2 linked regions of the Synechococcus elongatus PCC 11801 genome follow. The protein of the gene in region 1 interacts with the protein of each later gene in a pairwise test. Links are inferred from orthologs where the notes say so. Each region holds a gene or a part of one and is shown on either strand. Other genes may lie near its edges.

Region 1 (7,273 bases):
CAATCAGGCCGTACTCCCGTGCTTCTTCCGCCGACATGAAGTAGTCGCGATCGGTGTCCTTCTCAATTTTTTCGAGAGGCTGACCGGTGCGATCGGCCATGATTTGGTTCAGCAGTTTTTTGATCCGCAGGATCTCTTTGGCCTCGATTTCAATATCCGAAGCCTGACGACGACCCGTGCCACCCAGCGGTTGGTGAATCATGATCCGCGAGTGGGGCAGGGCCAGCCGTTTGCCTTTGTTGCCAGCGCAGAGCAGGAATGCACCCATCGATGCGGCCAAGCCCAAGCAGATGGTGATCACCGGCGACTTGATGTATTGCATCGTGTCGTAGATGGCCATGCCCGCTGTGACTGAGCCACCGGGCGAATTGATGTAGAGGTAGATCGGCTTGCTGAAGTCTTCCGAGTCGAGGTAGAGCAGCTGCGCGACGATGCTGTTGGCCAAACCGTCGGTCACTTCCTGCCCGAGGAAGATGATCCGCTCCATCGCCAAGCGGTTGTAGATATCGATCCAGCGTTCAAAGCTGCTCCCTGGAAGACGGTAGGGAACGCTCGGGACTCCAATAGGCATAGCGCAGGATGGGTGGAGGACAGGACGAAGACGGTCGGAAGACTAGGAGAAGCTCGGCAACGGCGCGGGCAGATCTTTGCGGCTGTCGAGAACGCGATCGATCAAGCCATACTCCACGGCCTGAGCCGGAGTCATATAAAGCATGCGATCGGTGTCACGCGCTAAGCGCTCTGGATCTTGACCGGTGTTGCGGGCAAAGATTTCCAGCATCGTGCGCTTGTTGGCCAGCACTTCTTTAGCTCGGATTTGAATATCCGAGGCTTGGCCTTGAGCGCCGGTGCGGGGTTGGTTGAGCACGATCGTGGCGTGGGGCAAGCTGGCGCGGTTGCCCGGCGTACCACCCGAGAGAATCATCGCGGCGGTGCCCATCGCCTGACCGATACAGATGGTGTGTACGGGCGGCTTGATGTAGCGCATCGTGTCGCAAATCGCGAAAGCTTCGGTTTCGTAGCCGATCGCATCGCCGGTGTACCAAGAGGTACCGGTGGAGTTGATGTAGAAGTAAATCGGCTTCTCGGGGTTATCGAATTCCAGATAGAGCAGCTGAGCAATGATCAGCTCCGTCACATCGAAACCCACTTGCCGCTTGACATCGTCAGACGAGAACAACGGCATGCCGAGGTAGATAATCCGCTCTTTGAGCAGCAACGAGGGCAGGTCTGGTGGCGGCGTCCGGTAGGACACATCCCCGTAGTAGGGTGCCTGCACTGCTTGAATCGATCCGAGCATAGCCAAGCGGTTCCGCTGAGCGACGTCTCTTCAGTCTAGCGCCCGCTTTGCCTGCCACTCGCTGTCTGACGGGAGTTGGCGATTCTCGGGATCAGAACGGGCTGCACCGTAAACAGCGATCGCCCTTCTCCGTTGGTCGTCTGCTACTGAACCAACTCTGTGTTGATCTCGTTGAGGATCCGAGGACGCGTCGTCTCCGTCTGCGATCGTGCAGGGAGATCGAGAATCGATCGCATCGCATCATCGATCGCGTCGTAGGCTACTAGCCCTGTTTGATTGAGGCGAACCTTGCCTTGCTGATCGAAGACAACGACTTGAGGCACCACACCTTGGTAATAGAAGCCAGCCTCTGTTTGATCTTTGGGGCGATCGCCCAGCAGCGTGTCGGCATTGACGGGGATGAACTCCACCGCCCGACCGTAGGGCGCTTGTAGCTGCGAAACCACACTGGCGAACTGCTTGCAATCCCGGCTGTCATCTAAATAAAAGACCAGCAAGGAGGGGCGGTGCTCTGCGATCGCCTGACTGAGCGGCATCCGAGGCGGCACCAGCGACCCATTACCGGCATAGAGCGCAAAGATGTTGCCGTCAAAGCGATCGTCTTGCAGGCTGGCCTGCGCTGCGGGCGACCAGAAATAGCTCATCCCCAAGATCAGGACGGTCAAGCAGCAGAGAACGAAGCGACGCATAACCAGCACATTGACAGCGGTGGGTCTTTATTCTCCCTCAGATACTGATCGCCCCGAAATTAAAGCTGCTGAGGGCAAGTGATTGAACAGACAGCAGCCCGCTGAAACTCCATGCTGAACCGCCTTGCAAGATCCCGCTGCGATCGCCCGAGAGGCTTCTCATTGGTTACTCAACAATCAACTGACCCGTCATCCCAGCTTCGGTATGACCAGCGATACGACAGCGTAGGTCATATTGGCCTGGCCGTTCAGGCGTGAATTGCCAAACCGCTTCACTACTGGGGCGTAGCTCTAGCTCCCGAATGTTGCCCTTAACTTCGACTCCACCGGCATCCACTTTTCGGGTCCAGATGGCATCACTGAAGTCTTTGGCGGTGAAGTAGTGCTTGAGCGGACTGGGATTGCGCAGGGTCAATTCGTAGGGTTGCCCCGCTTTGAGCCGGAGTTGATTGGGGAAAAAGCGCAACTCACCTGCGGCATTTCCTAAATCAATGCTGATACTTTGGCGGACGGCAGCCGCGATCGCGGGTCTGGGCCAGCAGAACCAAGCAGCCCAGAGGACAATCGCCAGCCAGAGCAGCCAGTGGCGCAGCCCTTGCGGCTTCCGCAGAGACCAAAGGTGACCCATGGCGCTATCCTCAAAGCTGCGAACGAAGGTATTTTTAGCGTTCCCCCTCTAGACAAGCGCCAATCAACTTCGCTAAGCTAGTGGACTGTGAGTTTTACAGCGGGTCTATGGGCGCCCAAGAAATCATCCGCTCTATCGAAGCGGAATACACCAAGTCGGACTTGCCGACGATCTACGTCGGTGACACGGTCAAAGTGGGCGTTCGCATCCAAGAGGGTGGCAAAGAGCGCGTACAGCCGTATGAAGGTGTTGTAATCGCCAACAGTGGTGGCGGTATCAACGAGAGCATCACCGTTCGCCGCATCTTCCAAGGCGTCGGTGTTGAGCGGGTCTTCCTGCTTCACTCGCCATCCGTTGCTAACGTGCAAGTTCTCCGTCGCGGTAAAGTGCGTCGGGCGAAGCTGTACTACCTGCGCGATCGCGTGGGCAAAGCAACCCGCGTCAAACAGCGCTTCGATCGCTCGATCTAAGCGATCGCCATCCGATACAATGCAAGAGGCTTTTGCCTCTGCGTTTGCGCTCTTAGTTCAGTTGGTAGAACGCAGGTCTCCAAAACCTGATGTCGGGGGTTCAAGTCCTCCAGGGCGCGTTTCTAGAAACCTCCAGTCGTAGGGCTGGGGGTTTTGTTTTATCTTGCGATCGCCCCTGTCATGAGCGATCGCTGTCCTTTTGATGGCAATTGACGGGCTATCGAGTCGAAGACGCCTAAGGGGCACAAAAACTTTGCCGCAAAGGCTTGACACCGTTTGGCAAGACAGGCATGATTATTCATGCGCTCAGTAATGAGATGCAATTGGGACTGTAGTTCAATCGGTTAGAGCACCGCCCTGTCACGGCGGAAGTTGCGGGTTCGAGCCCCGTCAGTCCCGTTCTAATCAAAATCTAGAAAGTTAGTTTCCTGTAGTTGGAAGAAGGCTAGCTTTCCTCCAACTCTTTTGACAGCTTTCCGCAGCACTCAGCGGTTATGACCGAGGCCAGCCCGCGTTGGCTTGTTCCAGCACATAGGCTGACACTGCTGCAATTTCCTCGGGGCTGAGGCGATCGCTGTAGGCGGACATGTTGTTTTTGCCTTGGCTGACAATCGTCGCGATCGCTTCAGCAGTGTCGTAACCATTTTTTTGCAAGGCTTTGAGTTGTAGGGTTTTGCCCCGGCGAATAATATTGCCGCCGCCAATGTGGCAACCGACGCACTGCGCCTCAAACAGCGCTGCTCCAGTTGCCGGTGCAGCCTGAGTGGGAATTGGGGCGATAGTCAGCCCACAGAGCAGCAGGCAGAGAGCCGTGAAGAGCGATCGCAACAAGCGGTTCATGACAGTTCTCGAGGGCTTAGGGGGTTGCGGACAATTCATCAAGGCGGCGTTTGACTTCTTGGATGTCCTGCCACATCAGCCATTTGGGGCTGCCTTGCTCCTTGGACGGATTGCGCAGGAGATAGGCCGGGTGGAAGACGGGCATACAGGCAATGCCTTGCCATTCCATCCAGAGGCCACGAATTTTGGTAATACCTCGCTTGTCACCCAGCAGCCCTTGCACTGCCGTTGCACCCGCCAAGAGGATGATCTGCGGTTGGACAAGCCGCACTTGCTCTTGCAAGTAGGGCACACAGGCAGCCATTTCTTCGGGCGTGGGCTTGCGGTTCCCAGGTGGCCGACATTTGACGATGTTGGCGATGTAGACATCACGATTGCTGTCGAGGCTGACCGCCGCCAAAATGCGATCGAGCAGTTGTCCCGCTTTGCCGACGAACGGTAAGCCCTGTAGATCTTCGTTCTCGCCGGGGCCTTCACCGATCACCATCAGCTTGGCTTGGGGATTGCCGCGCCCCACCACCGCATGGGTGCGAGTTTGACCCAACCCACAGCGCTGGCAAGCGTTACAGGGCTCAACCAGTTCTTCAACTGTGCTAAAAGTTCCTGCAGGAATCGGGACACTGGCGCTCGTTGGAATTGCTGCGCGATCGACCGTGGCTGGGGCAACGGCCACAGGTTCGGCTGCAACCCCCAAGTCGAACAGACTGATTTGATCCTCGCTCATAGCCCCAGATTGCGATCGCTGGCTCGATCTTAAGCGGGCTAGGGATCTGGGAGGGCAACCGGTGGCTCACCCTGACAGAGCAGCAGGCGGTTACCCTCGGGATCTCGGGCGTAACATTCCCGACCGTAGGTTTCCGCGATCGCCGCTGATTCGATTTGACCACCAGCTGCCAGCACGGTCTGACAAGCCGCTTCCAAGTCAGGTACATAGAGACAGAGACTCCAAGCCCCCTGTGCCGATCGCCAGCGATCGCGCTCCTCGGTGCGGGGCCGGAATAATCCCAACCGCTGACCATAAATTTGAAAGCCAGCATAGCGATCGCCCCAAACCACCTGTGGATCGCTGCCCAACAGCGCCGTATAAAACGCCTGCATCGCCACAAGGTTCTGAACAGCTAAGGTCATTTCAAGGGTGAGCATGGGTTCTGCCAGTCACAACTGCAAATTCTTCAAAAATTGATGCGTCGCGGAGCAAGCCAAGACCGTAAGATCGAAAGATTGCCTTTTTTGCCGCCTGCGCCGCCAGTCGCTTTCATGAAACTATCCGAGCGTGTGGGGCGAGTGTCACCATCGTTGACTCTCGCGATCGCTGCCCAAGCTAAAGCAATGAAAGCTGAGGGCCTGGATGTCTGCAGCTTTAGCGCCGGTGAGCCTGACTTTGAAACGCCTCTGCATATCCGTAATGCGGCAGCCCAAGCCTTGGCGGAGGGTAAGACTCGTTATGGCCCAGCGGCTGGCGAACCTGCCCTGCGAGAGGCGATCGCTCAAAAACTTCGTGGTGACAACGGGCTCGATTACCAAGCCTCCAATGTCCTCGTGACCAATGGCGGTAAGCAGTCACTCTACAACCTGATGCAGGTGCTGCTCGATCCCGGTGATGAGGTGATTATCCCCGCGCCTTACTGGTTGAGCTATCCCGAAATGGTCAAGCTGGCGGGCGGTGTCCCCGTCATTGTCGAGACTCTAGCGAGCGACGGCTTTAAGCTCCAGCCGCAGCAATTGGCAGAAGCCATTACGCCTCGGACACGACTGCTAGTGCTGAATTCCCCCTCCAATCCCACGGGGATGGTTTATAGCCGGCAAGAGCTGGAAGCGATCGCGCCGATCATCGAAGCCCACGACTTTTGGGTCGTCTCCGATGAGATCTACGAAAAGATCCTCTATGACGGTGCCGAACACCACAGCATTGGCAGCTTGAGCCCAGCCTGCTTTGATCGGACCTTGATCAGCAACGGCTTCGCCAAAGCCTACTCGATGACGGGTTGGCGGGTTGGCTATCTGGCAGGACCCAGCGAACTGATCTCTGCTGCTGCCTCACTGCAAAGCCACAGCACCTCCAATGTCTGCACCTTTGCCCAGTACGGTGCGATCGCGGCCTTGCAGGGATCTCAGGACTGTGTGGCCGAAATGTTGGCTGCTTTTACTAAGCGTCGCCAGTTGATTTTAGAGGGCCTCAACCAGATTGCCGGCTTATCCTGCCCTGTCCCCGAAGGCGCGTTCTACGTCTTTGTGGATATCAGCAAAACTGGCCTCGACTCGATGAGCTATTGCCGTCAACTGCTAGAGCAGCATCAAGTTGCGGCTGTTCCCGGTATTGCCTTTGGCGACGATTGCAGTATCCGGCTCTCCTATGCCACCGACTGTCAGACGATTGAAAAGGGTCTGGAACGACTCTACCAGTTCCAAAAAAGCCTGCTTGGTGTCTCGGTTTAAGGCCGCATTGCGAGGTCTTGTCCACCGTGACCTGAGACGAGGTGCTATCTTGATCAGCACTTTTGCTTAGTGAGCGATGGGTTCGACAATGCGACCGCTTGTCCCGCAGCGTTGGATCGCGATCGGGGACAGCACGGTTTATGGCTACGGTGATCCCGAAGGGGGTGGCTGGGTGGAACGATTGCGCCGCCAGTGGATGCGCCCCGATCGCCCCGGCCCAGTGCTCTACAACCTCGGCGTCCGTGGTGATGGAGTCGAGCAAGTTCAGCAACGGCTGCAAGCCGAATTTCGCTGTCGGGGTGAACTGCGTCGCCAGCAACCGGATGTCATCCTGCTCTCGGTCGGCGTTAATGATTCCGCCCGCATCGGTTCCCGTCAGGGACGCCAAATGTGTCCGCGCGATCGCTTTGCGGAGGCAATCCAAGCCTTGCTGCAGGAAGCAAGATCGCTCGCGCCGACCCTCGTGATCGGCATGGTGCCAGTATGCGAAGCCCAGATGCCTTTTGCAGACTGCCTCTGGTTTAACCATGAGGATCAGCGGGAATACACCGCAATCACGCAGCATGCCTGTGAGGAGCTACAGCTCCCCTATCTCGACTTGTTCAGCCGCTGGTGGGAGCTGGGTGAGGGTTGGTGGCAGTCTTGCCTAGGTCCCGATGGGCTGCATCCCAACGTCAGTGGCTACCGCGCCATATACGAAGAGGTGCAAGCTTGGGAACCCTTACAGCAGTTGCTGAGCCAGCCGAGCTTGGCCGCTGAGATCGCCAGCGTCCGAACCAGCGTCACCCATTTGTGACAGCCCTCCGCTAAACTGCAACCAATCTGCTGTCTGCCCTAGGCCCTGATGTCAGAACAAGAAACGCCGCAATTCCTCCATCCTTTGGCTGCTGCCGAGCCGACGGAGGAAGCG
Region 2 (7,350 bases), 160 kb from region 1 along the record:
TGGGGACGCTGCAGCATCAGCCGAATGTTGAACCGTTCCAACCCCAGAGGTAGCCCTGGGCATCAGCAAATTCAATGTAGATGCGATCAGAGGCGATGCCCAGTTCTGAGGCAATCTGGTCGCAGAACAAGCGGCTCATTTGCGCAGTCTGGGTCGGCTTCATTTGCCCAACACTTTTGATCTCGACATAACAAGCGGGATCAAAAGTGCCAGCAAAGGTCATCGGGATATTGGTTTCCAGCAGCGTCATCACATAGCGCTCAGGCTTCCCGAGTTGCTGCGCCAAGGTCGAAGACAGGGACTTTAATAGAGCCGTTGTCTGTTCGCTAGGCAGTGCAGCAATCGAAGTTTGCAATTTAATCAGCGGCATCAGAGCTAGTCGAGATCGCTAGACAAGATATCCTCGCAGGTCTTGGCACTGCTGTCGCACTGGCTGCACTTTTCGATGGCACGCAATTTAGAGCGGATGTATGCGGATCCTCCACTAGATGATGAGGCAGAGCTGATCGCACGATCTCTAGAATCCCTGCAAGACCGCGATCGCATGGGTCAGGTTTGGGGCTCCCGGCAGGCAATCCATCGCGATCGCGCCGCAGAGCAGCATCAAGTAGAAAATCGAGAATTTAAACAGCGATCGCGCCAGCGGTTGAGAATCCGGGGCTTGGCAAAGTAAGTGCGATCGCCGTAACAGTTCGGCGCCGAGCAGTAGCGCCGTCACGCTGTAGAAAGGTCCAGCCGCCTGTAACGGCCAAGCCAACGCCAACGTGACAGGCAGCAATAGCCACGAGTAGGCGTAAATTTGGCGAGCAGTGGCTAAATTCCCAGCCACGACAGGTAACATCGGCACCTTAACTGCTGCATAGTCATCGCGAATCATCAACGCCAAGGCCCAAAAATGGGGCGGCGTCCAGAGGCAAACAATGCCGAAGAGAATCCACGCCGGCCAAGCCAGCTCTCCTGTAATCGCAGCCCAGCCTACCAAGGGCGGAATCGCTCCGGCAGCCCCACCAATGACGATGTTCTGGGAACTATGGCGCTTGAGGCTATGGGTGTAGATGACAACGTAAAAAATGATTCCCGCTAGTGCCAGACCTGCGGCAAGCTGATTCGCTTGCCAATCCAACAGGATGAAAGACAAGGCTGCCAGTACGAGCGCAAAAACCCACGCTTCGATCGGTTGTACGCGTCCCGAGGGTAGCGGTCGCCAGCGTGTCCGTTCCATGATCGCGTCGATGTCGCGATCGTAGAGACAGTTGAGGGTGTTCGCGGCAGCGGCAGCAAAAGCTCCACCCACCAAAGTAGCGATCGCCAGTTGAGGATCCAGAGGTCCTTGAGCCGCTAGACCCATTCCTGCCGCGGTAGTGATCAGCAGGAGCAGGATGATTCGCGGCTTCGTGAGCTGCCAATAAGCCAGAAGCTGAGCAGCAATTTCCTCAAGCGGGAACCTCAGTCTGCTGTCGCTGCTTAACGTCATACATACTCTCCTCAGGGACAGATGACAGAGGGCTGAAATGTGCTCGGAAGCCAGAGCTGGCCAAGAAACCCAACAGAGCTGCCCCCACCATCTGGTGACCAACAGTCAAAGGTTCAATTTGCAGGTGCCAGTGATAGGTGCCCCAGCCCAAGAGCAATTGCAGGCTCAGTAAGCCCCCAAGCTGACTTGCCCAGCGGCGCTGACCCCACCACCAAGCCACACCTGCAAGGCAGGCAATCACAAGGGTCGTTGGCAAAACACCCCATAAGTGGCTTTGAAGAACGCCACATAACTGCGACCCAGCAAGGCACTGATGCACTGCCCAACGTGAGCCAACCAACGCACCCAACAAGCACTGGACATAAACTGCAATCGCAGCCAGCGCAATAAATGGAAGCGGTACAGCCGGCTCTGCAGTCATGGGCGATCGCGGCTGAAGTGCAGCTTTAAGTCCTAGCAAACTGACCAAGAACAACAGGGCAGTGCCGAGGTGAGCGGTCACGATATCAAAGCGCAACAGCTCCGTCACAGTCAGGGCACCAAGAGTCGCTTGCAGACCAATCAGCACCAGACAGCTCGTTGCAGCCCAAGGCCACCAGCTCGGTAGTTGCGATCGCGATCGCCAGCCAAGAACCACTAAAACCAATGTTCCAAGCCCCAAGCCAGCTGCATCAAGGCGATGAAACCACTCAAGAAACACCTGCAGGTTGAACTGCTGCCATGGCAGCCACGACCCATAGCAAAGAGGCCAGTCTGGACAAGCAAGGCCAGCATTCATGACACGGGTCGCTCCGCCAATGCCAATCAACAGCCAAGTGGCGATCGCCAAATGTCCGCACAAGCGCTTAAGTTGAGAGGCAATTGAGGTCGTCATACTCCTCACCTGATGTAGTCGAAGCCTAACGCTAAATCTTCAAAAAGATAGAGATCCTACGATTTTTCTCTGGCTAACTTACAAATAGTGACAAAACACGTATCGTTGTACACCAACGACAGGAGTGATCCCAAAGGAAATCGAAAAATATTGTCATCTTTAGTAAATGAATCCTCTGCCTAGCAAGGAACAGTCGTTAAGATTGGGGCACCTGCGCAGGAAGATTGGCCGTGGCAATTCCCAGCAATATTTTGACGCTTCTGGCAGGGGTTGCTATTACCTGCCTCAGTCTCTGGTATGGACAAAACCATGGCTTGCTGCCAACAGCAGCAGCGAATGACGCACCACTCGTCGATGGTTTGTTCAACACGATGATGACGATTGCAACTGGCCTCTTTTTGCTGGTTCAAGGGCTGATTTTTGTTACTCTTTGGCGCTTTCGTCGTCAGCCCAACGACGCGACAGATGCCGCACCGGTCCATGGCAATCTAGCGCTTGAAATTCTCTGGACAGGCATTCCTGTCGTGATTGTTTTAGGTCTTTCTGTCTATAGCTTTAGTGTTTACACCACGATGGGAGGACTTTCCGTTGGTCATGGCGGTGGTAGCCATATGGCGCATGCTCACCCCAGCTCTGCCGCGATCGCGGCAGAGCTTCCTAGTTCTACTGCGGAAGAGACAGCGGACATGCCACGAGTTTCAGCGGGACTTGGGACTCCTACAGCTCAACAACCCGATGTCACTGTCAATGTTAAAGGTCTCCAGTTTGCTTGGATTTTTAACTATCCCGACCAGAACATTATTGCGGGCGAATTACATTTGCCACTCGGCAAAAGTGTTCAGCTAGACATTGAGGCTCAAGATGTGATTCATGCCTTCTGGGTGCCGCAGTTTCGTCTCAAGCAAGATGCTATTCCCGGCGAGCAGACTCGACTGCAATTTACACCAACACAAGTGGGAACTTTTCCAATCATTTGTGCAGAGCTCTGCGGCAGCTATCACGGAGCCATGCGAAGCCAGGTGATTGTCGAGACACCAGAAGATTACGATCGCTGGATTCAATCACAAACAGCAACCGCCACTGTTCTACCCAGCCGGCTCGAAGAGGCAACGGCTGCTTTAGACCTTCAAGTTGCACCAGAACACATCCATCATCTCCATCAGCTTGCAGCTTCTCTCTAGGTATCAAGTCCAGCTTTTGGATTGTTTGTTGACTCTTTAGTTAAATTCATGACAACTACCACTTTTCTTCCCGATCAGTCTCCCGAAGAAATCAAAAGCAGTATTGGCTGGAGAGAATACTTTGGCTTCAGCACCGATCACAAAGTGATTGGGATTCAGTACCTCGTACTAACATTCATTTTCTATTTGATCGGAGGTGCACTCGCGACAGCTGTGCGGCTTGAGCTAGCAACCCCAACCGTCGATGTTGTCAGTAGAGAGCTATACAACCAACTTTTTACTGTCCATGCCACAGTCATGATCTTTCTCTGGATCGTGCCAGCAGGTAGCGGTGCCTTTGGGAACTATCTCATTCCCTTGTTAATCGGCGCACGCGACATGGCTTTCCCGAAGCTTAATGCTGTTGCTTTTTGGCTCCTGCCTCCAGCCGGAATTTTGCTAATTGCGAGTTTTCTGATTGAAGCTCCAAGTGCTGGTTGGACGTCCTATCCACCGCTGAGCTTAGTGAGCGGTAAAACGGGTGAAATGATTTGGATTCTCAGCGTCTTACTGCTGGGGACTTCCTCAATTCTGGGTGCGATTAATTTCGCTACCACGATCATCAAGATGCGTCGGCCCGGCTTAGGTTTAAATCAGATGCCCCTCTTTTGTTGGGCAATGCTATCCACATCCATCATGGCGATTTTATCAACGCCAGTTCTTGCAGGCGCATTGATTCTGCTTAGCTTTGATTTGATGGTGGGTACTAATTTCTTTAACCCTTCAGGCGGTGGTAATCCAGTCGTTTATCAGCATCTATTCTGGTTTTATTCTCATCCGGCCGTCTATATTATGATCCTGCCTGTTTTCGGCATGATTTCTGAGATTCTGCCGGTTCATGCACGCAAACCAATTTTTGGTTATCAAGCGATCGCCTATTCCAGTCTAGCGATTACCTTTTTGAGCCTAATTGTCTGGGCACACCATATGTTCACCAGCGGAACACCCCCCTGGTTGCGCATGTTTTTCATGATCGCCACCATGATCATTGCTGTTCCTACGGGCATCAAAGTTTTTAGTTGGCTGGCAACACTTTGGGGCGGTAAGCTCCAACTAACCAGCGCACTGCTGTTTGGTGTTGGCTTTATTTCGATGTTTGTTATCGGTGGCCTTAGCGGCATCATGCTCGCTTCAGTTCCGGTAGACATCCATGTCCACGACACCTATTTTGTTGTGGCTCATTTTCACTACGTTCTCTTTGGGGGTAGTGTCTTTGGCCTCTATGCAGGCATCTATCACTGGTTTCCTAAAATGACGGGTCGTCTGCTGAACGAAGGCTGGGGGAAAACCCACTTCTTTCTGACACTGATCGGTTTCAACCTCTGCTTCTTACCAATGCACTGGTTAGGTTTACAAGGCATGCCCCGCCGAGTTGCTGAATACGATCCTCAATTTGCAACCGTTAATCTCATTTGCTCAATCGGCTCATTTATTTTGGCTATCTCGACGATTCCCTTCCTAGTCAATGCCGTTTGGAGCTGGATTGCTGGTGCTAAGGCAGGGTCTAATCCTTGGGGTGGAATTACACCGGAATGGCTGACTAGTTCCCCCCCGCCCGTTGAGAATTGGGTGGGAGAAGCGCCATTAGTCACTAAACCCTATGGTTATGGCGATCGCAAAATTAGTCAGTCTTAAGCCCTACTTCACGCAATAAATCATCGGCATCTCTCATGACAACCACTCTTGAAGCTCCCAAGCATTCCCATTTAGAAGAGGCTCATCCCGATCATCGGATTTTTGGACTGATTCTCTTCTTAGTTGCAGAAGGGATGATCTTCTTAGGATTATTTGCTGCTTATTTAACGTTCCGTGCTGTCAATTCGCTACCACCGGAGCAAATGCCGGAGCTAGAGTTACTCGTTCCAGCTATCAACACAACCATTTTGATTAGTAGCAGCTTTGTAATTCATGGCGCTGAAGATGCAATCAAGAAAGACGATGTCAAGGGCGTGCAGCGGTATTTTGGCATTACAGCTCTAATGGGAGCTGTTTTTCTAGCTGGTCAGATCTATGAATATAGTCAGCTATCTTTTGGATTAAGAGATAACCTCTTTGCCAGCACTTTCTATGCACTCACTGGCTTCCACGGTTTGCACGTATTAGTCGGTTTGCTCGCAATTTTGGCAGTGCTTTGGCGATCGCGGCAACCCAATCATTACTCAGCTAAGCATCACTTTGGAATCGAAGCTGCTGAAATTTACTGGCACTTTGTTGATATTGTCTGGATTGTTTTGTTCGTATTACTTTATCTACTCTAATTAAAGTAGTCAGTGATTCTTTTTGAAAGGGCTAAATGCCTCTGAAAAAGGTGTCAGTTCATCATAGTAAATCTCTTCATCGACTTGAGGAGAAGCATTAACTTGTGGAAGATCATGATTACTATCCTGCCCCTTCCACTTTTGACTGAGGCGCAGGAGTTCTGGCTTGATGATTGACTCTACTAAATAATCAATCGTTTGTTTTTTAACCAAGCCAAATTTAACTAAGATTTGACCGAGTGGATGACCTCGATAGCTCGTTTTTTGGAGGCGTAGAGCTTTATCGAGATCTTCTCGCGAAATAATGCCGAGATCTAAAAGGTAATCCCCTAGTTGTTTACCCGGTTGAATCAGGTGATGCGATCGATATCGGAGGAAAAAATCAATGACTTTCCCTGAAACCCAACCATAGCTAACTAAAATCTCACCTAGTCGCTTGGCCGTTGGGTTGACATCACAGAACTGATCTTGTAGAGCTGCCTGTAGTTGACGTGTAGTCAAGAATCCACCAAGAACTAGATGCTCACCCAAAGCACGCCGGACAGACGCAGCTTGCTGTTCTTGAGAAGGCTGAGGTTGCGACTGTGCTGCAGCGGGTGACTGCTTCGGCTCACCTTCATGAGGGAAAGCTTGACCAAACGGTTGAGGCCCAAGACTCATTTTTGACACACGGTTGCAGTCTAGTGTTCTTAGTGTGCTGCCTTAAAGCCCAACTGTGTGGCACTCGACTCTACATATTCATAATCCTTTAAGAAAGGTTGCAGACAGTACAGCGACTGCCAATGATATGCAATCGCTAATTGTGCCAAAGGTGACCTTGGCTTGCTAGGTTGCAATCCATTATCCAAATCAAGATAGCTCGCTTTCTATCGATCCGGTGTCTGAGATCTATTTTGAGTAGTCAGCGTAATCTCATTGAGAAACTTGTGACTACAGGTGAGGCAGTTTCTCTGCGATCGCAGTTGTCAATCGCTGGGTAAGATCAGCAACCGTCAAACTCCCAAGATCACCCGTGGCTCGAGTCCGAATACTGAGACTGCCTGCTTCCGCTTCTTGAGCACCAACCACAGCCATGACAGGAATTTTCGCTTTCTCTGCATTGCGGATCAATTTGCCGAGGCGATCGCCACTTTGATCAACATGCACACGCACGCCCAAGGCTTGCAATTGACTCGCCACTTGGTTGCAATAATCCAGAACTGTTTCGGTCACTGGCAACAGGCGAATCTGCTCCGGTGCCAGCCAGAGAGGGAAATCGCCAGCATATTCCTCAATCAAAATGCCAATGAGCCGTTCCAATGAACCAAACGGCGCACGGTGAATCATCACAGGGCGCTGACGGCTTCCGTCTTCTGCCACGTATTCCAGATCAAAGCGCTCCGGCAAGTTGTAATCAACCTGAACCGTTCCTAGCTGCCACTCACGATCGAGCGCATCTTGGAAGATGAAATCGAGCTTCGGACCATAAAAAGCTGCTTCACCAACACCGATGAAGTAGTCCATACCGAGTGTGTCGGCTGCCGC

Evidence for each region. Proteins that work in one complex are often made in the same cells at the same time.
Region 2: the proteins of DOP62_RS08015 (region 1) and ctaD interact in binary tests that used the Escherichia coli proteins (3 or more experiments, as listed by UniProt). The link is inferred for Synechococcus elongatus PCC 11801 from one-to-one orthologs.

Annotation. Positions count from the first base shown.
Region 1 is NZ_CP030139.2:1,639,967-1,647,239, reverse strand. The notes cover bases 4,463-7,273. They hold DOP62_RS08015 (pyridoxal phosphate-dependent aminotransferase), read left to right. Parts: upstream 4,463-5,184; coding sequence 5,185-6,363; downstream 6,364-7,273. Other genes in these bases: DOP62_RS08005 (hypothetical protein), read left to right, coding at 7,208-7,273; DOP62_RS08010 (GDSL-type esterase/lipase family protein), read left to right, coding at 6,452-7,159; DOP62_RS08020 (VOC family protein), read right to left, coding at 4,690-5,070; DOP62_RS08025 (uracil-DNA glycosylase), read right to left, coding at 4,463-4,651. Outside these bases: DOP62_RS08065 (ATP-dependent Clp protease proteolytic subunit), read right to left, coding at 1-571; DOP62_RS08060 (ATP-dependent Clp protease proteolytic subunit), read right to left, coding at 614-1,300; DOP62_RS08055 (thylakoid membrane photosystem I accumulation factor), read right to left, coding at 1,444-1,989; DOP62_RS08050 (cupredoxin domain-containing protein), read right to left, coding at 2,156-2,617; rplS (50S ribosomal protein L19), read left to right, coding at 2,725-3,087; DOP62_RS08030 (c-type cytochrome), read right to left, coding at 3,580-3,927; more of DOP62_RS08025, read right to left, coding at 3,944-4,462. UniProt on the Escherichia coli protein: Shows aminotransferase activity with methionine and histidine as substrates, and to a lesser extent also with phenylalanine.
Region 2 is NZ_CP030139.2:1,801,297-1,808,646, forward strand. The notes cover bases 3,003-5,890. They hold ctaD (cytochrome c oxidase subunit I), read left to right. Parts: upstream 3,003-3,577; coding sequence 3,578-5,203; downstream 5,204-5,890. Other genes in these bases: DOP62_RS08855 (cytochrome c oxidase subunit II), read left to right, coding at 3,003-3,529; DOP62_RS08865 (cytochrome c oxidase subunit 3), read left to right, coding at 5,239-5,826; DOP62_RS08870 (hypothetical protein), read right to left, coding at 5,836-5,890. Also shown: DOP62_RS08835 (glycosyl transferase), read right to left, coding at 1-17; DOP62_RS08840 (phenylpyruvate tautomerase MIF-related protein), read right to left, coding at 17-370; DOP62_RS08845 (heme o synthase), read right to left, coding at 518-1,474; DOP62_RS08850 (COX15/CtaA family protein), read right to left, coding at 1,434-2,348; more of DOP62_RS08855, read left to right, coding at 2,579-3,002; more of DOP62_RS08870, read right to left, coding at 5,891-6,327; thrS (threonine--tRNA ligase), read right to left, coding at 6,757-7,350. UniProt on the Escherichia coli protein: Cytochrome bo(3) ubiquinol oxidase is the terminal enzyme in the aerobic respiratory chain of E.coli that predominates when cells are grown at high aeration.